DNA from 2 places in the Stenotrophomonas sp. 05L413 genome. Region 2 is predicted to be linked to the other one. Evidence: riboswitches for the same ligand, from Rfam matches in the RefSeq annotation. Region 2 holds a riboswitch; the other holds the start of a gene.
What was found. Region 2 has a riboswitch for cobalamin ahead of metE (5-methyltetrahydropteroyltriglutamate--homocysteine S-methyltransferase). Riboswitches for the same ligand answer to the same signal wherever they lie in the genome.
Positions count from the first base shown of each region.

Region 1: linked by a shared signal. The riboswitch ahead of btuB (TonB-dependent vitamin B12 receptor) and the one ahead of metE (5-methyltetrahydropteroyltriglutamate--homocysteine S-methyltransferase) in region 2 are both predicted to bind cobalamin.

Region 1 covers NZ_JBFTOL010000006.1:240,879-252,266, forward strand. The annotation lists gene bioD (dethiobiotin synthase) at 1-76, opposite strand, end outside; gene AC1DIQ_RS14830 (GAF domain-containing protein) at 196-678, shown strand; gene AC1DIQ_RS14835 (TfoX/Sxy family protein) at 675-1,046, shown strand; gene AC1DIQ_RS14840 (histidine phosphatase family protein) at 1,084-1,662, opposite strand; cobalamin riboswitch at 1,815-2,046, shown strand; gene btuB (TonB-dependent vitamin B12 receptor) at 2,171-4,012, shown strand; gene gph (phosphoglycolate phosphatase) at 4,128-4,778, opposite strand; gene AC1DIQ_RS14855 (LysR family transcriptional regulator) at 4,864-5,766, opposite strand; gene AC1DIQ_RS14860 (NAD(P)-dependent oxidoreductase) at 5,864-6,502, shown strand; gene AC1DIQ_RS14865 (MBL fold metallo-hydrolase) at 6,554-7,477, shown strand; gene dinB (DNA polymerase IV) at 7,760-8,842, opposite strand; gene fabA (3-hydroxyacyl-[acyl-carrier-protein] dehydratase FabA) at 9,074-9,589, shown strand; gene fabB (beta-ketoacyl-ACP synthase I) at 9,589-10,797, shown strand; gene AC1DIQ_RS14885 (HAD family hydrolase) at 10,874-11,388, opposite strand, start outside.
Region 2 covers NZ_JBFTOL010000005.1:301,143-312,530, reverse strand. The annotation lists gene AC1DIQ_RS13340 (DUF2878 domain-containing protein) at 1-450, opposite strand, end outside; gene AC1DIQ_RS13335 (class I SAM-dependent methyltransferase) at 452-1,708, opposite strand; gene AC1DIQ_RS13330 (DUF1365 domain-containing protein) at 1,705-2,472, opposite strand; gene AC1DIQ_RS13325 (NAD(P)/FAD-dependent oxidoreductase) at 2,469-3,749, opposite strand; gene AC1DIQ_RS13320 (acyl-CoA desaturase) at 3,751-4,710, opposite strand; gene AC1DIQ_RS13315 (anti-sigma factor) at 4,801-5,586, opposite strand; gene AC1DIQ_RS13310 (sigma-70 family RNA polymerase sigma factor) at 5,583-6,152, opposite strand; gene AC1DIQ_RS13305 (hypothetical protein) at 6,223-7,005, opposite strand; cobalamin riboswitch at 7,109-7,342, shown strand; gene metE (5-methyltetrahydropteroyltriglutamate--homocysteine S-methyltransferase) at 7,557-9,854, shown strand; gene AC1DIQ_RS13295 (epoxyqueuosine reductase QueH) at 9,925-10,614, shown strand; gene AC1DIQ_RS13290 (nicotinamidase) at 10,667-11,293, shown strand.

The sequences.
Region 1 (11,388 bases), on a different contig from region 2:
TGCTGAAGGTCTTGCCGATGCCGGTGTCGGTACCGGTGACGAACAGGGCGGCAGGGCGCGGCGCAGGCAGGGGCATGGGGACGACCGGGGGCGGAAACGCGCCATTATCCGCCGTCCCGGCAGCGCTGCGGTGCGGTCCGCTGTGTTCGGCCGGCCCCGGGGGCACCCAACCGCTGCGCTTGGTAGACTGCGGCCATGTTCGATACCTCCACGCTCACCGGCAGCAAGCCGGAACAGTACGGCCAGCTGCTGGCCCAGGCCCGCGCCCTGGTGCACGGCGAGCGCGACCGCATCGCCAATGCGGCCAACCTGTCGGCGCTGGTCTACCACGCCCTGCCGCACCTGAACTGGGTCGGCTTCTATTTCTTCGATGGCAAGGAGCTGGTCGTCGGCCCGTTCCAGGGTCTGCCCGCCTGCGTGCGCATTCCACTCGACAAGGGCGTGTGTGGCGCCGCGGCTTCGCAGCGGGTGACCCAGCGTATCGAAGACGTCGATGCATTCCCGGGCCACATCGCCTGCGACTCGGCCTCGCGCTCGGAACTGGTGGTGCCGTTGGTCCACCACGGCGAGCTGGTCGGCGTGTTCGATCTGGACAGCCCCTCGCTGGCGCGCTTCGATGCCGAGGACCAGGCCGGGCTGGAAGCCATCGCCGCGGTGTTCGTCGAGGCTTTGGGATGAGTGGCGTCAAGCTGCGCAACATCGGCCCGAAGAGCGCAGCATGGCTGCGCCAGGTCGGTCTGCGTACGCCGGAAGATCTGGTGGCGGTCGGCGCGGTCGGTGCCTTCGTCAAAGTGCGCCGCGCCGGCTTCAAGCCCAGCTTGAACCTGCTCTACTCGCTGGAAGGTGCGCTGCAGGACTGCCACTGGCAGGAACTGCCGGAGGCGCGCCGCACCGTGCTGGTGGCCGAGTACGAAGCGATCATCGCCGACCAGCCGCTGAAGAAGGCGCCGCCCGCCTCCGGCCCGGTCTACGACCGCACCGTGGAGCATCGCGACGATGACGGCGACGAAGCGCCGCCGTTCGAGATGGACGATGACAACCGCTGATCCACGGCTACCGACACACCGTCGGTAGCCGCGCGCCTCATACCTGCTGCAGCTCCAGCAGTTCGCCCCACAGCCGGTCGTCCTCGCGCTCCACGCGCAGGCGCAGCCGCGTGCCGTGATCGATGCGCAGCGCCCAGCACATCGCCATCGGCAGGCCGCATACCTGCGACAGCACCATCCGCAGCGGTCCGCCATGGCTGACGATCAGGGTCGGGACCGGCTCGGGCTCATCCAGCAGCCGGTGCAGTCCACGCGCGATGCGGCGCTCGAAGTGGCCCCAGCTTTCGCCATGCGGCGGCGGGTTGGCGTGCGGGTCCAGATGGAACGCTGACAGCGCATCCATCGGCAGCGCCTCCAGCGCGAGCCCGTCCCAGTCGCCGAAATCCAGTTCTTCCCATTCCTCATCGGCCTCCACGTCCACCGCGTGGGGCAAGGCCAATGCCTCGGCGGTCAACAGCGCTCGCTGCCGAGGCGAGGACAGCACCCGCTGCCAGGGCAGCCCGGCGTAGCGCGCGCACAGGGCGTCGGTCGCGCCCTCGTGCAGCGGCGGATCGGTGCGGCCATCAAGATGATCGTCGCGGCCCGTGCTGGCGTGGCGGATCAGATCGAGGATCATGCCGCGCCCCGTCTGCTGCCCGCTGCGTCCGGCCGGTGCGGGTCACGGGCGTCGGTGCCGGGGTGCTGCAACCACGTTGGGGTCATGGAGATCACATCGAAAAAGCGAGGCGCATTCTAACCGGTGCGCGCCATGGGCCCGGCGGATGGCTTAGACTGCGCCCACTTTCAGGTGACCTGGGGCTGCAATGCCGCCAGGTTGAAACGGGAAGCCGGTGACGCGTCAGGCCCTGTGCCACGCCGCCACTCCGGCGCTGCCCCCGCAACGGTAAGCGTGGAAACACCAGGCAATACGCCACTGTGCTCCGGCATGGGAAGGCGCCTGGCACGATGGCACCGCCATCGACCCGCGAGCCCGGAGACCGGCCTGGAAGACGACTGGTTGCGATGCGGCGGGCATGGCGGCGGCAAGCTGGCGCCTGCGCGCGCCCGCCCACCGTCGAACCTCCCTACAGCGCGATCATCCCCACCCCTTGCCGCGCGGGCGTGCGCGGTGCATGGAGTCATCGATGAAGCTGCAAACCCGCGTTCTTTCCCTGGCCGTGCTCTCGGCCCTGCCCCTGCTGGCCGCCGCACAGGACGACGCCACCGCGCTGGACCAGGTGCTGGTCACCGCCACGCGTACCCCGATCGCCCTGCAGGACAGCATCTCACCGGCGCAGGTGATCGACCGCGCCGAGATCGAGCGCAGCCAGGCGCCGTCGCTGCAGGATCTGCTGCGCGGCCGTGCCGGCATCAACCTCAACAACAGCGGCGGCCTGGGCAAGCAGAGCTCGCTGTTCCTGCGTGGCACCAACTCGGCCCACACCCTGGTGCTGGTCGATGGCGTGCGCATCAACACGGGCGACCTCGGCCTGGCGATGATCCAGGATCTGCCGCTGGCACAGATCGAGCGCATCGAAATCGTGCGTGGCCCGCAGTCCAGCCTGTACGGCGCCGATGCGATCGGCGGCGTGATCCAGATTTTCACCCGCCGCAACGCCGGCCAGTTCGCGCCGCACCTGCAGCTCGGCGGTGGCAGCAACGGCCTGCGCGAGGCCAGCGGTGGCTTCGGCGGCAGCGGTGAGCGTGGCTGGTTCGGCACCGACATCGCCTACCAGCACACCGATGGCATCAACGCCTGCCGTGGCTCGGTGTCGCCCTTCGCCGGCTGCGGCGCCGACGAGCCCGACCGCGATGGCTACCGCAACCTGTCCATGAGCCTGCGCGGTGGCTATGCCCTGACGGACACGTTGAGCGTGGAGGGCACCGCCCTGCGCGCCGAAGGCGAGAACCATTACGACGGCTATTACAACTACTCCGAAACGCTGCAGCAGGTACTCGGCGGCAAGCTGCGCTACACGCCGAGCGAGCGCTTGAACCTGACGGTCAACGTCGGCCGCGCCGATAACGAATCGGACAACTTCAACGGTGATACCTGGCTGGGCAATGCACAGACCCACCGCGACAGTGCCTCGGTGCAGGCCGACATCAGCATCGCTGATGGCCAGCTGCTGAGCGCCGGTGTGGACTGGAGCCAGGACAACCTGGACGGCAGCAGCGCCGGCTACCTGGTCGACAGCCGCGACAACACCGGCGTGTTCGTGCAGTACCAGGGCCGCTTCGGCGCGCACCACCTGCAGGCCAGCGTGCGCAACGACGACAACGAGCAGTTCGGCAACCACACCACCGGCAGCCTCGGCTGGGGCCTGGAGCTGGGCAGCGGGTTCCGCCTCAACGCCAGCTACGGCACCGCGTTCAAGGCCCCGACCTTCAGCGACCTTTACGACCCGTGGAGCGGCGTGCCGACCCTGGATCCGGAGACATCCAAGAGCGCGAACATCGGCATCGCCCAGCAGGGTGATGGCTGGCGCTGGGGCCTGGACGTATACGAAACGCGCATCGATGACCTGATCACCTACAACGCGACCACCTTCATGATGTCGCAGGTCGAGAAGGCCCGCATCCGCGGTGCCGAACTGACCGGTGCGATCACCGTCGCCGGATTCGACCTCAACGCACAACTCAGCCACACCGACCCGCGCAACCGCACCGACGGCAGCGCGCAGTTCGACAACTGGCTGGCCCGCCGCGCACAGAACACCGCGCGTCTGGACGTCGATCGCCGTTTCGGTGACTTCCGCGCCGGCCTCACCGCCAACGGCGCCGGCAAGCGGTACGACAATGCGGCCAACACCGTGCGCCTGGGCGGCTACGGCACCGTGGATCTGCGCCTGGAATACGCGCTGACCCGCGATTGGTCCGTACTGGGCCGGGTCAGCAACGTGTTCGACCGCGACTACGAAACCGTCGCCTGGTACAACCAGCCCGGCCGCGAGTACCGCCTGAGCGTGCGTTACCAGCCGAAGTAAGGGATCTGGACGGCGGCACTGCCGCCGTCCCACCTCCGGTAGGTGCCGACCGTTGGTCGGCACAATCATTGAACCTGGTAGGTGCCGACCGTTGGTCGGCACACGCTCGAACGCCTTACAACACCAGCAATTCCCGCAGATCATCCACCACGGCAACCGCCTCGACGTTGTCCAGATCCAGCCCACGCGGATACCCATAGCGCACCAGCGCCACCGGCATGCCTGCATCCACCGCCGCGCGGTAATCGGTGATCGAATCACCCACCATCAACGCTGCCTCGACAGCCACGTCGAAGTGCGCCGCGATATGCCGCAACGGCGCACCATTCGGCTTGCGCTCCGGCAGGGAATCCCCACCCAGCACCAGTGCGAACACGTCCTGCAGACCGAAGTGCTGCAGCAGCGGCGCCACCAGTGCGGACGGCTTGTTGGTGCAGATCGCCAGCGTCACCGAACGTTCGCGCAATGCCGCCAACGTCTCGGTCACGCCATCAAACAGGCGCGGGCTGCGCAACAGGCACGCCTCGTAGTGCCGCATGAAACCGGGCATCACCTCGTCCAGATCGATATCGCTGCCGGCCGCGGTAAACGCCTGCTCGACCAGCCGCCGCACGCCATCACCGATCCACGTCAACACCGTCGCCTCCGGCACGCGCGGCAACTGCCAATCCTGCAGCGTGCGGTTGAGCGCTTCGGCGATATCGGCCGCGCTGTCCACCAGCGTGCCATCCAGATCGAACACCACCAACGGATACGGATACGACAAGACGACACTCACTTCAACGACGTGGGAGCCCCATTGTACGGCGGCACCGCCACGGCTCTGCTCATGCGCCGTTGACCCCAGGCACTCAGAGCAACGCCAGGAACTGCGGGCTGCTGAAACGCTCCACCAGGAAATCCAGGAAGCTGCGCATGATCGTCGGCAGCTGCCGGCGCGAGGCGTACACGGCGTGCAGCCCCAGCGTCTCCACCGCGTAGTCGGGCAGCACGGCCACCAGTTCGCCCGAACGCAGCAGCGGCGCGATCTGGTACATCGGCAACATGGCGATACCCGCACCGGCGCGTACGGCTTCCAGCAGCAACGATGCTTCATTGGCGCTGATGTTGCCGCCCACCGCCACCGCGATCTGTCGCCCGTCGCGCTGCAGGTGCCACACGCTCTTGCCCACGTAGTGGTGGGTCAGGCAGTTATGCGCGGCCAATGCATCGGCCGAGCCCGGTGCACCGCGCTCGGCCACGTACGACGGCGCCGCACACAACACCGACCGGCACGGCCCAAGATGGCGCGCGATCAGACTCGGGTCGATCGCGCGCGAGATGCGTACGGCGATGTCCACCCGCTCTTCCACCAGATTCACCACCCGGTCGACGAGTAGCAGTTCCACCCGCGTCAGCGGATGGCGTTTGACGAACTCGGCCACCGCCGCGGCCAGGTGGAGCTGCCCGAAAGAAACACTCGCGGTCACCCGGATCAGCCCGTGTGGCTCGGGGTTGTCAGTGGCCAGCTCAGCGTGCAGTTCATCGCCGATCGCCAGCATCTGCCGGAAGCGAAGCAGCGCCGCTTCTCCCGGCCCCGTCAGGCTGATCCGGCGCGTGGTCCGGTGCAGCAGACGCGCGCCCAGCCAGCGCTCCACCTCGGCCAGATAGCGCGTCACCATCGCCCGCGACATCTCCAGCGCCTCGGCCGCAGCGGTCAGGCTGCCACGCTCGGCTACCTCGACGAACACGTTCATGGCAGTCATCCGGTCCATTTGATCGATCCGTGCAACAAATTAGGCCGTTATACGCGGTTTTTCGTTCGATTCCAGAGGCATACGCTGGCCATCCTTCCTCAACGGACGTTCCCCCATGAAAATCGCTCTCGTTGGTGCCACCGGCAACATCGGCCGTGAAATCACCCGCCAGGCCCTCGCCCGCGGCCACCAGGTCACCGCCATCGTCCGCCGTGAGACCGACCTCCCGGCGGAACTGGACGGCGCCCAGCTGGCCGTGGCCGCGCTGGATGACACAGACGCGCTGGCCGCCGTGATCGCCGGCCATGACGTCCTGGCCAGCGCCTTCGGCCCGCGCCCGGGCGATGACCCCGCCACGGTGACCACCACCAGTGCCGCCCTGGTCGCCGCGGCGCGCCAGGCCGGCGTGCCCCGCTTCATCATGGTCGGTGGCGCCGGCAGCCTGGAAGTCGCCCCCGGTGTGCAGCTGGTGGACACCGAGGGCTTCCCGGATGCCTACAAGCCGGTCGCCCTGGCCGCCCGCGAGACGCTGAAGCAGCTGCGCGCCGTAGACGACCTCGACTGGACGTTCTACTCCCCGGCCGCCGAAATCGGCCCCGGCCCGCAGCGCGGCGGCTTCCGCACCCAAGCGAAGAACTTCCTGGTCGGCGATGACGGCCACAGCCGGATCAGCTACCCCGACTACGCCGACGCCTTCGTCAGCGAAATCGAAACCCCGCAATACCTGCGCCAGATCGCCACCGTCGCGTACTGAGCCCTGCCCGCCCCGGCGATCCCCGCCGGGGCACTGGATGGAACCGCCCCCATGCCCACGCTCTCCCGCACCACCCTGGCCCTCAGCCTCGCTCTGATCACCGGCCTCACCGCCCTCACCCCGGCTACCAGCCCTGCCCGCCCCGCCGCGAACGCACCCGCGCAGGACGCCCCCTTGGCAGTGCAGCCCTACCACCCCGGAGACGACGCCCTCTTCGCGGTTTCCTCCACCCTGATCACCGGCCGCCATGACGCCATGCTCGTGGATGCCCAGTTCGCCGCCACCGATGCCGCGCAGCTGGTCCAGCGCATCCGTGACTCGGGCAAACGCCTGACCACGATCTACATCAGCCACGGCGACCCCGACTACTACTTCGGCCTGGCCACCCTGCAGGACGCCTTCCCCGACGCCCGCATCCTCGCCACCCCCGCCACCGTCGCCCACATCAACGCCACCCAGGCCGCCAAACTCGCGTTCTGGGGCCCCCAGATGGGCGCAGGCAAGCCGAGCCGCATCGTCATCCCCGCCCCACTGGACGGCGACACCCTCACCCTCGAAGGCCAACCGATCAAGATCATCGGCCTCACCGGCCCCACCCCGGACCGCACCGTCCTGTGGATTCCCGCCCTGCGCACCCTCCTCGGCGGCATCCCCATCGTCGCCGGCGAACACGTCTGGATGGCCGACACCCAAAGCGCCCAATCGCACGCGCACTGGCTGCAGACACTGGCCACGATCAAAGCCCTGAACCCCACCCGCGTCATCCCGGGCCACTACGCAGCCGATGCCGCCCTGGACATCAGCGCCGTGGATTTCACCGCCAACTACATCCGCGCCTTCGACGAAGAAACCGCACGCAGCAAAGATGCCAACGCACTGATCGCCGCCATGAAAAAACGCTATCCGAACCTGGCCGGCGAGAGCTCATTGGAACTGAGCGCGAAAGTAGCCAAGGGAGAAATGCAGTGGCCGTAATCGCGCATTCGTAGAAGCCAACGTCATTGCGCACATTGAAAAGCGCGACGCGTTTCCTCTCTGCGCACCGACCTGTGTCGGAGGGACGGCGCGGGTGGGGTATCGGGACCGTGTGTTGCCATGGATGGCAACACACGAGCTTACAGGGACGTACTTGCAGCGGGTCCCGATACCCCACCCGCGTCGTCCCAAACCCTCACCACCCGCACACCAGCGCATCAGTTGTTGACGTTGCCGTTGCCGTTGCCGTTGCCGTTGCCGTTGCCGCAAACAGTAAAGCCGTCAGCCATCACCCAGATGATCAAACAACCCCGGCTGGCGCACCACCTCCCGCTCCCGGAAGCCCCCCAACCCCACCCCCACCAACCGATACCGCGTCTCCAACGGCAACTCCACCCGCGCCCGCAACCCCAACGCAATATCGCGCAGCTCCTCCAACGAATCCGGCGGCGACTCCGGCGTAAAACTGCGCGTAATGATCCGGAACTGCGACGTCTTCAACTTCAACACCACCGTATGCCCCACGCGGTCCGTCTTGCGCGTCGCCAGCCAGGTCTTCTCCGCCAACTGCACGATCGCCGGCGCCAGATCCTCCAACAACAGATCCTCGGCGAACGTATCCTCCGACGAAATCGACTGCACCGGCTGATCCGGCTCCACCGGCCGCTCATCCACACCGCGCGCACGATTGAACAACCGTCCCCCAAACGTCCCGAACCGCGCCTCCAGTTCCTCCAGCGGCAGCGCACGCAGATCACCCACCGTCGCCACGCCCAGCTCGGCCAGCTTGGCCGCCATCACCTTGCCCACGCCCGGCACACGGTTCACCGGCAACGGCGTCAGAAACTGCTCGATACGATGCGGTGGCACCACGAACTGCCCGTCCGGCTTGCGCCAATCCGAGGCGATCTTGGCCAGGAACTTGTTCGGCGCGATCCCCGCCGACGCCGTCAGCTGCGTCTCCTCGCGGATCTGCGCGCGGATGATCTGCGCGATCTCCGTCGCCACCGTCATCCCGCCCTTGTGCTCGGTCACATCCAGATAGGCCTCATCCAGCGACAACGGTTCCACCAGATCCGTATGCCGCAGGAAAATCTCGCGTACCTGGCGTGACACCGCCTTGTAGCGGGCGAAATCCGGCGGCACGAACACCGCATCCGGACACAGCCGCTCCGCACGCACCGCAGGCATCGCCGAACGCACGCCAAACACACGCGCCTCGTACGAGGCTGCGCACACCACCGAGCGCATGCCCCGCCACGCCACCACCACCGGTTTGCCCCGCAACGAAGGGTCGTCACGCTGCTCCACGGACGCGTAAAACGCATCCATGTCGACGTGAATGATCTTGCGGGGGCGGGACACGGGCGTTGGCACTCGAATTCAGATGAACAAGATTACAGCCACACGCCGCAGTATGGTTGTTGGATAACAACAACATGCGTTTTTGAACCTGAAAACACTACGGCGGCGTACGGTTAAAACGTTTGATTGAATCACTTTTTCTCATGCACTCTTGAGCACTTGCTTCATGCAAGAGCAGTCGACCTGTGGTCGGCTCACCCCGATGACAACTTCCTCAGGATTGCGTTTTCCATGACTCGTCTCAACGCGTTCTCGCGCGACCAGCTGCTGGCCAGCGCCCGCGGTGAACTGTTCGGCCCGGGCAGCGGCCGCCTGCCCAATGATCCGATGCTGATGTTCGATCGCATCACCGATATCCGCGAGGACGGCGGCCCACACGGCAAAGGCATGGTACGCGCGGAACTGGATATCCGCCCTGACCTGTGGTTCTTCGACTGCCACTTCCTCGGCGACCCGGTCATGCCTGGCTGCCTCGGCCTGGATGCCATGTGGCAGCTGACCGGCTTCTTCCTGACCTGGATCGGTGCGCCCGGCCGTGGCCGCGCCCTGGGCTGCGGCGAAGTCAAATTCACCGGCCAGGTACTGCCGAGCGCCAAGCGCGTTACCTACGAAATCGACATCTCGCGCGTCATCAACCGCAAGCTGGTGATGGCGCAGTCCGACGCCCGCATGCTCGTCGACGGTCGCGAAATCTACTCTGCCAAAGACCTGCGTGTAGGTCTGTTCACTTCCACTGAGAACTTCTGATGCGTCGCGTCGTCATTACCGGAATGGGCATCACCTCGTGCCTGGGCAACGATCTGGACACCGTGTCCTCGGCACTGCGCGAAGGCCGCGCCGGCATCCGCCACCTGCCTGATCACGCCGAAGCCGGCCTGCGCAGCCACGTTGGCGGCAACATCGAGCTGGACCTGGACGCGCAGATCGACCGCAAGGTGAAGCGCTTCATGAGCGATGCCTCGGCGTATGCGTACATCGCCATGCGCGATGCGATCGCCGATGCCGGCCTGGACGAGGCGCAGGTCGCCAACCCGCGGACCGGCCTGATCGCCGGCTCCGGCGGCGGCTCCAGCCAGTGGCAGGTGGAATCGGCCGACATCCTGCGCGCCCGTGGCGTGCGCAAGGTCGGCCCGTACATGGTGCCGCGCACGATGTGCTCCACCGTGTCGGCCTGCCTGGCCACCGCGTTCCAGATCAAGGGCCTGAGCTACTCGCTGTCGGCCGCCTGCGCCACCTCCGCCCACTGCATCGGCGCTGCCGCGGATCTGATCCGCCATGGCGCACAGGATGTGATGTTCGCCGGTGGCGGTGAAGACCTGCACTGGTCGATGAGCGTGATGTTCGATGCGATGGGCGCCCTGTCGACCCGCTTCAACGAGACCCCGGCCTCGGCCTCGCGCCCGTACGACAAGGACCGCGACGGCTTCGTCATCGCCGGTGGCGGCGGCATGCTGGTGCTGGAAGACTACGACCACGCCGTGGCCCGTGGCGCACGCATCTATGCCGAGCTGGTCGGTTACGGCGTCACCTCCGACGGTGCCGACATGGTCGCCCCCTCCGGTGAAGGCGCGGTGCGCTGCATGAACATGGCGATGGAGCACATCACCGCCCCGATCGACTACCTCAACACGCATGGCACCTCGACCCCGCTGGGCGACGTCACCGAGCTGAAGGCGGTCCGCGAAGTGTTCGGCGAGAGCATTCCGCCGCTGTCCTCGACCAAGGCGCTGTCGGGCCACTCGCTGGGTGCGGCGAGCGTGCACGAAGCGATCTACTGCCTGCTGATGATGCGCGATGGCTTCATTGCCGGCTCGGCCAACATCGGCGAGCTGGACCCGCTGGTGGAAGGCTTCCCGATCGTGCGCGAGACGCAGCCGGCACAGCTGAACACCGTGATGTCCAACAGCTTTGGCTTTGGCGGCACGAATGCGGCGCTGGTGTTCAGTCGCCTCTGACTGCAGCCCGTGTCCGCATGAAAAAGCCCGGCCATGTGCCGGGCTTTTTTGTGGTCCAAACGGGCAACGCCGTTCGTTACCGCGCGCCGGTCACCGGCAGCAGCGGCACCAACAACTGCCGTGCATCCAGCAGCGAATCCACGATGCGATGCCCCAGCGCACGCAGTTCCTCATCCGGATGCACCAGGTCCGGCACCTGGATGGCGGTCATGCCCGCACCCACGGCCGCGCGGATACCGGCCGGGGAATCTTCCAGCGCCAGGCAGCGCGCCGGGTCCTTGCCCAGCTTCTGCGCGGCCAGCAGGTAGATGTCCGGGGCGGGCTTGGGATGGGACACATCGCTGCTGGTTACCACCACCTCGAAGAACGGCAGCAGCCCAGCGGCGGCCAGCTTGCGCGAGGCACGCGGCTGGCGGGTGGAGGTCGCCACCGCACGCGGAACGCCGTGCTCGTGCAGCAGCTGCAGGATCTCCAGGATGCCGGGGCGCAACGGCAGCCCCTGCTGCGTGCGCGCTTCGTACAGGTCGTGGCAGCGCGCGAACAGCGCGGCGACCTGCTCGGCATTCACCGTCTGCAGCAGCAGACGCTCGC
Region 2 (11,388 bases):
CAGCAGCACGCCGTGCCACTGCGGTGCGGCGAACACCACCGACGACCAGCCGCGCGCGGCGGACAGATACGCCAGCGGGGCCAGCAGCAGGCCAACCAGTGCTGCCGCAACCAGATGCCGCTGCAGCACCGCGAATGACACCGTGAGCGTCATCGCGAACGCGGCCCACAGCGCGAGGATCCAGACCGGGGCGATCCACGCGGGCTCATTGCCGGCTGCGTACAGCACCCACCCGGAGGCGCCGGCCAGCCCGTCTACGACCAACCCGCAGGCGATCGCCACCAGCATCAATCTGATCTCCACTGACGGCTGCGCGGACCAGACCAACTGAGTGCCCACGTAAACCGCCGCCGCCAACAGCGCGGGCCAGCGCAGCCCATGGCCGGCCCCGATCACCGCGCACAGCCAGACCAGCTGGTTGCCGATCACGTTGGCCCAGAAACGTGGCACCTCAGGCCTCCCCCGCTATCAATGCGGGCCGGTAGCCCGGACGCGCCATCAGCAGGTGCGAGACACCGATGGAGCGCTCCCGGAAGCCACCTTCGCAGTACGCCAGGTAGAACTCCCACATGCGGATGAAGCCCGCATCGAAGCCCTGTGCACGCACCGCCGGGAGCTGGGCCAGGAAGCGCTGGCGCCACGCGCGCAGCGTCATCGCGTAGGACGGGCCGAAATCATGCTGGCCGATCAGCTGCAGATCGCTGCTGCGGGTCTTGGCGGCGACGATGGCGTTGATCGAGGGGATGAAGCTGCCGGGGAACACGAAGCGCTTGATGTAATCGACGCTTCGCCGCGCCTGCTCGTAACGCTGGTCTTCGATAGTGATGGCCTGCAGCAGCGCCAGGCCGTCATCCTTGAGCAGGCGGGTCAGCGTGGCGAAGTAGGTGTCCAGGTACTGCGCGCCGATCGCCTCGATCATCTCGATGGACACCAGCTTGTCGTACTGGCCGTCCAGATCGCGGTAATCCTTGAGCAGCAGGGTGACCTTGTCCTGCAGCCCGGCCGCCTCCACCCGCTGCTTGGCCAGCGTGTACTGCTCCACCGAGATGGTGGTGGTGGTGACGTGGCAGCCGATATGGCGGGCCGCGTACAGCGCGAAGCCGCCCCAGCCGGTGCCGATCTCGACCACGCGATCGGCCGCAGTGAGCTGCAGCTGCTCGCAGATGCGGGCCAGCTTGCGCTCGGACGCAGCCTCCAGCGTGTCGTCCGGGCGGGCATACAGCGCCGAGGAATACATCAGGTCCGGCGACAGGAACAGCGAGAAGAACGGATTGCCAAGGTCATAGTGCGCGGCGATGTTGCGGCGGCTGCCTTCGCGCGTGTTGCGGCGCAGCCGGTTCCAGCCTTTCAGCAGCCAGCCGCCGATGCGCGCCGGGCCACCCTCCATGCCATCGAGCAGATCCCGGTTGCGCACCAGCAGCTGGACCAGCGCGACCAGGTCATCGCAGCGCCAGTCGCCGCGGATGTAGGCCTCGCCTGCACCCACGCTGCCCTGCGCGGCCACCGCGCGGTAGAAACCGGGATCGTCCACCCAGACCGTCACCTGGGGCGTGGCGTCCGGATCGCCGATCACCACATCGCCCACGGCATCGCGCAGCCGCAGCTGCCCGCCGCGCAGCGGTGCCAGCTGCGCCAGCAGGCGCCCGCGCAGGAACCCTTCAAGGGCGGACGGTTGCGGCACGGCCACCGCGCGTGTCATGTCGTTCATGGGGATTTTCCAGCAAGAGAAGGATGGTCGTGAACGGGGTTGCGCTTGAGCCACAGGCGCAGCGCCTGCCAGTGGATCGCGGCAACGACCTTGAGGGTCATCAGCGGGTAACGCAGCAGCACGCCGGCCAGGCCACGACCGGTGAGCGGATGGCGCTGCATCACCAGGTCGGCATCGAACTGGCACACGCCCTCGCGCCACACCTGCATGTGCACGTGCAGGTCATCGCCCGGCGCGGTGAAGCGCCAGCGGTACTCGCAGTCCATCTGCATGAAGGGAGAAACGTGGAACTGCTTGTCGAAGGACCAGCACAGCGCGCGGCCCTGGGCATCGGCCTGGGCCACCGGCAGCACGTAGGCGTGGCGCTCCTTCCAGGGCGTGTTGGTGATCTCCGCCACGATGCTGTCCAGCGTGGTGCCATCGGCGGCGTAGCAGTAATAGAAGCTCACGGGGTTGAAGACATGGCCGGCATAACGCGGATGCGTGAGCAGGCGGATCGGCCCAGCGGGCGCGCGGCCCAAGGCCTCGGTGATGCGTGCGCGCACGGCATCGGCGAGCGGTTGATCCGGCGCGCCGAGATAGTCGCTGCGGCGGAACTCGACCACGTTGCGACGGCCCACCGACCACAGCCAGCGCCGCTCGAACAGGCGCGGAAGTTCATCCAGGTCCAGCAACAGCTGCGCGATCGGATAGCCGAACGCGTGCGCATGCGGCGCGTGCCGCCGATGGCGCATCCAGCCACGGTAGATCGCACTGGCAGTCATGCCGGCAGTGCCTCGGCCAGCGGCCAGTAGGACTCGGCATCCAGCGCCTGCAGCGCATCGACCACGCGCCGGGCGCTGCGGATGCCATCTTCGTGGAAGCCCCAGCCCCAGTACGCACCGGCGAACCAGGTGCGGCGGTGGCCCTGGATCTCGGCCCAACGCTGCTGGGCCCGCACCATCGCGTGGTCATGCACGGGGTGGGCGTACTGCAGGCGGCGCAGCACGGTGGCCGGATCGACCGCCTCGCTGCGGTTGAGCGTAACCACCAACGGCGTAGGCGTGTCGATGCCCTGCAGCAGGTTCATGCAGTAGCTGACCGTGCACGGTGCGAGCGGGTCGCGCGGCACATGCGCATTCCAGGCGGCCCAGGCCTTGCGGTCACGCGGCAGCAGGCTGGCATCGGTATGCAGCACCACCTCGTTGGGCTGGTAGCGGATCGCGCCCAGCACCGCGCGCTCGGTGAGGTCGGCATCGGACAGCAAGGCCAGCGCCTGGTCGCTGTGGCAGGCCAGCACCAGCTGGTCGAAGCCCTCCAGGCCGGCAGCGCTGTGTACGCGCACGCCATGCTCATGCCGCTCCACGCCGAACACCGGGCACTCCAGGCGCTCACGCACCTGCCAGCGGCGGCGCAGCGCATCGACATACCGCGCCGAGCCACCCTGCACCACGCGCCACGGTGCGCGCCCGGTCATCTGCAGCATCTGGTGATTGGCCATGAACTGCACGAGGTAGCGCGCCGGGAAGGCGGCCAGGCTGGCCGTCGGCGACGACCACAGCGCCGAGGCCATCGGCAGCAGATGCTCGTCGATGAAGGTGCGGCCGTAACGGCCCTTGTCCAGGAATTCGCCCAGCGAGGGGCCTTCATCGTCGCGCTCGAGCAGCGCCGGCGCCTGGCGGTAGAACCGGCGCAGGTCCCGCAGCATGCCCCAGAAGCGCGGCGACACCAGATTTCGGCGCTGGCAGAACAGGGTGTCCAGCGAAGTCGCGTTGTACTCCAGCCCGCTGCGCTCGCTGTGTACCGAAAAGCTCATCGTGGTCGGCTGCGAAGCCACCCCCAGCTCGTCGAACAGGCCGGTCAGCAGCGGGTAGTGGGCAGGGTTGAACACGATGAAGCCGGTGTCCACCGCCTGCGTGCGCCCATCGACCTCCACCTCATGCGTATGCGTGTGACCCCCGAGGTAGTCATTGGCTTCGAACAGCGTCACTTCATGCTGCTGGCTCAGCCACCACGCACTGGAGAGGCCGGCGATACCCGATCCGATCACGGCGATACGCATGTCAGTGCTCCGCCTTGGCCAGCACCCAGGCCGGCACGGGTTTGAGATCACGCACCAGCCCGAGCGCGGCCATCGCACGCAGGCCATACCAGGTGACATCCACTTCCCACCAGTAGAAGCCCTGACGCGCGGTCCCCGGGAAGAAGTGGTGGTTGTTGTGCCACCCTTCGCCGAAGGTCAGCAGCGCGAGCCACAGGTTGTTGCGGCTGTCGTCACCGGTGTTGAAACGCTGGCGGCCGAAGCGGTGCGCCAGCGAGTTGATCGTCACCGTGGCGTGGAACAGCACCACGGTGGAAATGAAGAAGCCCCACACCAGCATCTGCCCACCGCTGGTGCCCCACGACGGCGCGATACGCTCCAGCAGCGCACCCAGGCCAAACAGTGCCGCGGCCAGCGCGATCGGCACCAGCGTGTCGAAGCGGTCCAGCCAGCGCAGCTCCGGGTACTTGGCCAGATCTGGGATGCGCGACCAGTCGGTGCGGAAGCCTTCGACCGTCAGGAACCAACCCATGTGGCTCCACCAGAAGCCATGCACCGAGGGCGAATGTGGATCGGCGGCAGTATCGGTATGACGATGGTGATTGCGATGATGCGCCGCCCACCACAACGGGCCGCGCTGCACGCTGGAAGCGCCGATCAGCGCGAAGATGAACTGCACGGCCCGCGACGTCTGGAAGGTGCGATGGGAGAAGTAGCGGTGGTAGAAGGCCGTGATCGCAAACATGCGCACCGCGTACAGCGCGACCGCCACGCCGACCGCGACCCACGACACGCCCACCCAGATCACCGCCAGGCAGGCCAAGTGCATCGCCGCGAACGGGATGGCCCGCACCCAGTCCACGCGCTGTGGCTGGCCGGTTGCGGCAGCCGCATCCGTGCTGGTATCGAACCAACGCCACAGCGTGGCCCAGCGGCGTCGCTGTGCGGTGCGTCCTGCGTCGGGGGTGGGGCTGACCGACATGACTCGCTTCTCCTGAGGCGTTATCAGGAGATACGACAGGGCACGGCGTTTGGATGCACGGATCCGGAAAAAAACCGCGACTCCGTGCGATTACAGGTTGGCGATGTCGCCCTTGGCGATGATCGGGCCGGTCGGAATGCCTTGCGGCGCACCGGTCGACGGTTCCAGTGTGATCGCCAACACCGAGCCGTTCACAAGTGCATCACGCAGCGTGTCCGGCACGGCGACAGTATGCGCGCGGTCGATGGAGACCAGGCCCAGCGAACGCGGGGCGCCGCCGGCCGGGATCAGCCACAGCTCGGGGGCACGGCCGGCCGCATCGGCCGCGGCCGGGACCGGCACCATCAGCACCTTGCCCTGGGCCTTGTCGACGGACGCCAGCCAGCCCGGCGTGCCATCGTCGTGCAACAGCGGCGTGACCGGCTTGGTGGCCTGCTCCGGCTCGGCCGGTGTCGTCGGCGGGGTCGGCGTTACCGCCACCGGCGAGGGCGAAGGTGCGGTCGGCTCCAGATCGCGGCGGCTGAACACCGCGACCAGTGCCAACGCGGCGGCAAGCGCGGTCATGCCCTGCCAGAAACCGGTGCGCTGCCACACCCGCGGCGAGGCGGCCGTTGCGGCTGGCCAGCCGAGCGAGGTGCGGATGCGCGGCCACAGATGCGCGGGCACCGCTTCGGTACCGAGCGACTCGAGCAGGGGCGCAAGGCGGTTCTCCCACTGGGCCACCAATCGCGCGAAGCCGGGATCGCTGGCGATGCGGCGTTCAACCTCGGCACGCTGGGCGGCATCGAGTACGCCCAGCACGTATTCGCCGGCCAGGATGTCGGCGTTCGGCGGCTCGCCGTCGTCTTGCAGATCGTGGAGGTCGCGAACGTTCATCGTTCCAGGCACACCCGCAGTTGACCCAGCCCGCGGCGGACCCAGCTCTTCACCGAGCCCAGCGGCGAACCGATGCGGCGCGCCAATTCTTCATAGCTCGCGCCATCGAGGAAGGCCAGCCGGATCAAGGATCGCCGGCGCGGTTCCAAGGTTTCCAGGCACGCCTGCAGGCGCTCGTGGTCGGAGGCCTGCTCGGCGGCAACGGCAGGCTGTGGCGCGAGATCGGGAATCTCCTCCGCCACCGACAGATCATCCAGCGCGCGCGGCGGCGCGGCCCGCAGGCGGTCGATCGAGCGGTTGCGCGCCATCATCGACAGCCAGGTCATGGCCGCCGCCTTGGCGCGGTCGAACTGCGCCGCCTTGTTCCAGACCGTGGTGAAGACGTCCTGCAGTACCTCTTCGGCATCGCCGCGGTCGCGCAGCACGTGCAGGCAGATCGCGAACAGGCGGCCAGAGGCCAGCTGATAGACCGATTCGAAGGCCTGGCGATCGCCGCCGGCGACCCGGGCGAGCAACTCGTCCAGACGGTGGGATGCGGCGGTGGCGGCAGCGTCCAGCTCGGGCATCGCAGGCTCAATGTCGATAACGGGCGTATCGGCATCGTCCTTGCTTGCGAGGCTGGCTGCAAGGGGGCGCTCAGGCACCGCATGTCTTCACCAGCGGCTGCGTACGCGCGGCGGACAACTCGGCCGCAGGCGTGGCAACGGGAGCCGCCGGAAACTCGACCCGCACCTGCGGGTACTTGCCCTTCTCATCGCGGACGTTGCCGGTGCCGGTGAACTGCAGCAGCCGCTGGTCCGCGGTGGCATAGATCAGGGTGACCGGGGGCACCGCGAAACCGAACCACGCATCGAGCTTCATCTGCAGCTGCTCGGCAGGTTGACCCTGCCAGGTCACCGCACCCGTGCGTTGCACTTTCAGCGGCACCAGGCGCTGACGGCTGGGCAGCAGGAACTGGAACGCCACGCTCTGCCCCGCCTGCAACGCCGCCCAATGGCTGCGCACCGCCGCGTCGAAACCGGCATCCACCACCGCGCCCGGCGGAACCGCGATGGCGCGGCTGAATGTCGGTGCCTGCGCGCTGGCACGGACCGATACCTGGCGGGTAGCGGCACCGCCGCGCACGCCTTCCTGATACCCATCGCGGCCATCGTCCAAGGTGAAATCAGGCGTCTGCGGGCTGCCCTGCGGGGTCATCCACTTGCGCGCAAACGGGCGCCCGTCGCTGCAGCGGTACAGCACCAGCCGCGACTGTGCGCTTGCCGGCCCCTGCAGCCAATGGGTCTCGCGGTAGAGCAGGCGCCCATCGGCGGTGGCGTACGCGCGGCCTTCCTGGCGCTGCACGGTCTGCGCGGCGGCACTCACGGGGGCGGCGATCACCGACAGCAGCAGGATCAGGCAGGGCAAGGGCTGGCGCATGGGGGTCCAAACGGGCGGGCTTGCAGGGAGATACGCAGTTGACGGTGGTTTGGATGCAGTGGGGTGAATCGGGCAGACGACTTGACCATCGCTCGCCTTCGGCCTACCTTGTGCTCGCCGAAGGTATCCATCGCTTCATTCAGATGAAGGGATGGATTTAAACGGGAATCCGGTGAAGGCGCCTCGCGCGCCCATTCCGGAGCTGCCCCGCAGCGGTGAATGGAAACGACTCCTGCCAACAGCACTGGGCCTTCGCGCCTGGGAAGCGGCAGGTACTAGGTGGGCGCCCGCGCCCGTGTCCATCAGCCCGAATACCGGCCCCGGCCGGAGGACATGACCGTCCTCCGATTCGACCTGGAACGTCCGCGGGGAGGTTGCCGGGGCCTGCCGCCATGCCGCCTGCATGGCGCTGCCCCCGTGCGTCCGCTTCACGGCATCCGGTTCGCCCGCGGGGGCGAAGGTCGCTGGCGGGGCGGAACGGGCTGCAAGGCCCCGGACGGCGCGCGGTTCCTTCGTTCCTCAATGCCCCTACGCAATGAGGACACGTTCCAATGACCACTGTTACCAATTTGGGTTTTCCGCGCATCGGCGCCAAGCGCGAACTCAAGCGCGCGCTCGAAGCCTTCTGGTCCGGCGAGAGCACCGCCGCGTCGCTGCAGGACACCGCGGCCGAGCTGCGTGAACGCCACTGGCAGCTGCAGCGCGAGGCCGGCGTGGATGTGCCGCCGAGCAACGATTTCAGCCTGTATGACCAGGTGCTGGATGCGGCCTTCCTGTTCGATGCGATCCCGACCCGCTACCGCGCGCTCGCCGATGCCGAGCCGCTGAGCGGCTATTTCGCGATGGCGCGTGGCCTGCAGCGCGATGGCATCGACCTGCATGCGCTGGAAATGACCAAGTGGTTCGATACCAACTACCACTACCTGGTGCCCGAACTGCACGCCGGCCAGACCTTCACGGTGCGCGGCGACAAGCCGCTGGCCGAATACCGCCAGGCCAAGGCGCTGGGGATCGAGACCCGTCCGGTGCTGATCGGCCCGGTGACCTTCCTGCGTTTGTCCAAGACCACCGACGGCAGCAACGCACTGGACCTGCTGGATGCACTGCTGCCGGTGTATGTGCAGCTGCTGGGCGAGCTCAAGGCGGCCGGCGCGGCGTGGGTGCAGCTGGATGAGCCGCTGCTGGTGCAGGACCTGGACGAGGCCACACGTGCTGCCTACGAGCATGCCTACGCGGTACTGGCCCAGGCTGCCCGCCCCAAGGTGCTGGTGGCGACGTACTTTGGTGCGCTGGAGGACAACCTCGCGCTGGCCGCCTCGCTGCCGATCGATGGCCTGCATGTGGATCTGGTCCGTGCGCCGGAACAGCTCGATGCGGTGATCAAGGCGCTGCCGGCCGGTCGCGTGCTGTCGGCCGGGCTGGTCAACGGCCGCAACATCTGGCGCACCCACCTGGACAACGCGCTGGTGCTGGCGCGCTACGCGCACGGCCATGTCGGCAGCGATGCGCTGTGGCTGGCGCCGTCGTGTTCGCTGCTGCATACCCCGGTCGATCTGGACCACGAAAAGAAGCTCGATGACGAACTGCGCAGCTGGCTGGCGTTCTCCCGGCAGAAGCTCGGCGAGCTGCGCGTACTGGCCGACGCGATCGATGCACCGGCGCGTGCCGAAGCACCGCTGGCTCATTCGCGTGCGTGCATCGAATCGCGCCGTCGTTCGCCGCGCGTGCACAACACGGCCGTCGCCGCGCGCCTTTCCTCGCTGACCCCGGCCGATGCACAGCGCCACAGCCGCTACCCGCAACGCCACCTGGCCCAGGCCGCCGCGCTGAAGCTGCCGCGCTTCCCGACCACCACGATCGGTTCGTTCCCGCAGACGCTGGAGGTCCGTGAGGCGCGTGCCCGCAACAAGGCCGGCAAGCTCTCCGATGCGGACTACGATGCGTTCCTGGCCACCCAGACCGAGCACTGCGTGCGCGTGCAGGAGCAGATCGGGCTGGACGTGCTGGTGCACGGCGAGTTCGAGCGCAACGACATGGTCGAGTACTTCGGCGAGCAGCTCGATGGCTTCGCCTTCACCAGGAATGGCTGGGTGCAGAGCTACGGCTCGCGCTGCGTGAAGCCGCCGGTGATCTTCGGCGATGTGACCCGCCCTCAGCCGATGACGGTGCGCTGGTCGCAGTACGCGCAGTCGCTCACCCAGCGGCCGATGAAGGGCATGCTGACCGGCCCGGTGACGGTGCTGCAGTGGTCGTTCGTGCGCGATGACCAGTCGCGCGCGGATACCTGCCGCCAGATCGCGCTGGCCCTGCGCGATGAAGTGACCGACCTGGAAGCGGCCGGGATCGGCGTGATCCAGATCGACGAGCCGGCGATCCGCGAAGGACTGCCGCTGCGCCGCGCGCAGTGGCGCGAGTACCTGGACTGGGCAGTCGAAGCCTTCCGGATCAGTGCCAGCGGCGTGCGCGATGCGACCCAGATCCACACGCACATGTGCTATTCCGAGTTCAACGACATCATCCACTCGGTGGCTGCGATGGACGCGGACGTGATCTCGATCGAAACCTCGCGCTCGCGCATGGAGCTGCTGGATGCCTTCGTGCGCTTCCAGTATCCCAACGAGATCGGCCCGGGCGTGTACGACATCCACTCCCCCCGCGTACCCGACAAGGCCGAGATGCTGGCACTGCTGCGCAAGGCCGCCGAGGTGCTGCGTCCCGAGCAGATCTGGGTCAACCCGGATTGCGGCCTGAAGACCCGTGGCTGGCCGGAAACCCGTGCCGCGCTGGAAGCGCTGGTGGCCGCCGCGCGCGAACTGCGCGAGGAAACCGCCGACGCCAACGCCGCCTGATCCGACCCTTGTAGACAGCCCCAAGGACCCCAGCGCCGCCGTTGCCGGCGGTGGGGTCGACGAGAAACGCATGAACCCGCATGACCTGACACCGATCGACCGCCCGACCCTGTCCCTTCCCGACGGCCACACCAGGCTACTGCTGCATTCCTGCTGCGCGCCGTGCTCGGGCGAAGTCATGGAGGCGATCACCGCCTCCGGCATCGACTACACGATCTTCTTCTACAACCCCAACATCCACCCGGTGAAGGAATACGAACTGCGCAAGCAGGAGAACATCCGCTTCGCCGAGAAGCATGGCGTGCCGTTCGTCGACGCCGACTACGACACCGACAACTGGTTCGCCCGCGCCCGCGGCATGGAGAACGAACCCGAGCGCGGCATCCGCTGCACGATGTGCTTCGACATGCGCTTCGTGCGCACCGCGCTGTATGCGCACGAGAACGGCTTTGCGGTGATCAGCAGCTCGCTGGGCATCTCACGCTGGAAGGACATGAACCAGATCAACGATTGTGGCCACCGCGCCGCCGCACACTACCCGGGCATCCAGTACTGGGATTACAACTGGCGCAAGGGCGGCGGCGCCGCGCGGATGGTGGAGATCAGCAAGCGCGAGCAGTTCTATCAACAGGAATACTGCGGCTGCGTGTACTCACTGCGCGACGCCAACCGCCACCGTCGCGAGACCGGCCGCGAGCGGATCAAGCTGGGCGTGCTGTACTACGGCGACGGGACCTCGAAGCAGGGCGACGCCGACTGACCGTTGCGGGGGCGTCGGCTAGACTGGACGCCCCCACAGCCGTGAAGCCGCCATGAGCCGTTACCCCGCCGATGTCGCGTTGGTCGTGATCGACCTGCAGCCGGACTTCATGCCTGGTGGCGCACTGGCCTGCGTGGACGGCGATGCGATCGTACCGGGCATCGCCGCGGTGCTCGCCGAACGCCGGTACGCCACCGTGGTGGCGACCCAGGACTGGCACCCGGCCGACCACGCCTCCTTCGCCAGCCAGCACCCGGGGCATCTCCCGTTCGAGGCGATCCTGCTGCACGCGCAGCCGCAGACCCTGTGGCCGGATCACTGCGTACAAGGCAGCGACGGCGCCGTGCTGCATCCGGGCGTGGACTGGACGGTGGCCGACCTGATCCTGCGCAAGGGCACCCGGCGTGAGGTGGACTCGTACAGCGCCTTCCGCGAGAACCATGGTCCTGACGGCACCCGCCCGGCGACCGGCCTGGCCGGGTGGCTGCACGAACGCGGCATCCGCGAGGTGCACGTGTGCGGTCTGGCGCGCGATTACTGCGTGTTGTGGAGCGCGCAGGATGCGGTGAAGTCCGGGTTCCGGGTGAAGTTCCATTGGGACCTGACCCGGCCGGTGACCGAGGCCAATGATGGGATGGTGCGCGAGGCGTTGGCCAAGGCGAAAATCGCGCTGATCTGACGGGCGAGTCAAGGCGCCGGCCGGAACGGCGTACCGACCAACGGTCGGTACCTACCGGATCAAAGAACGACCGTCTGGTGCCGGCCGGCACTACC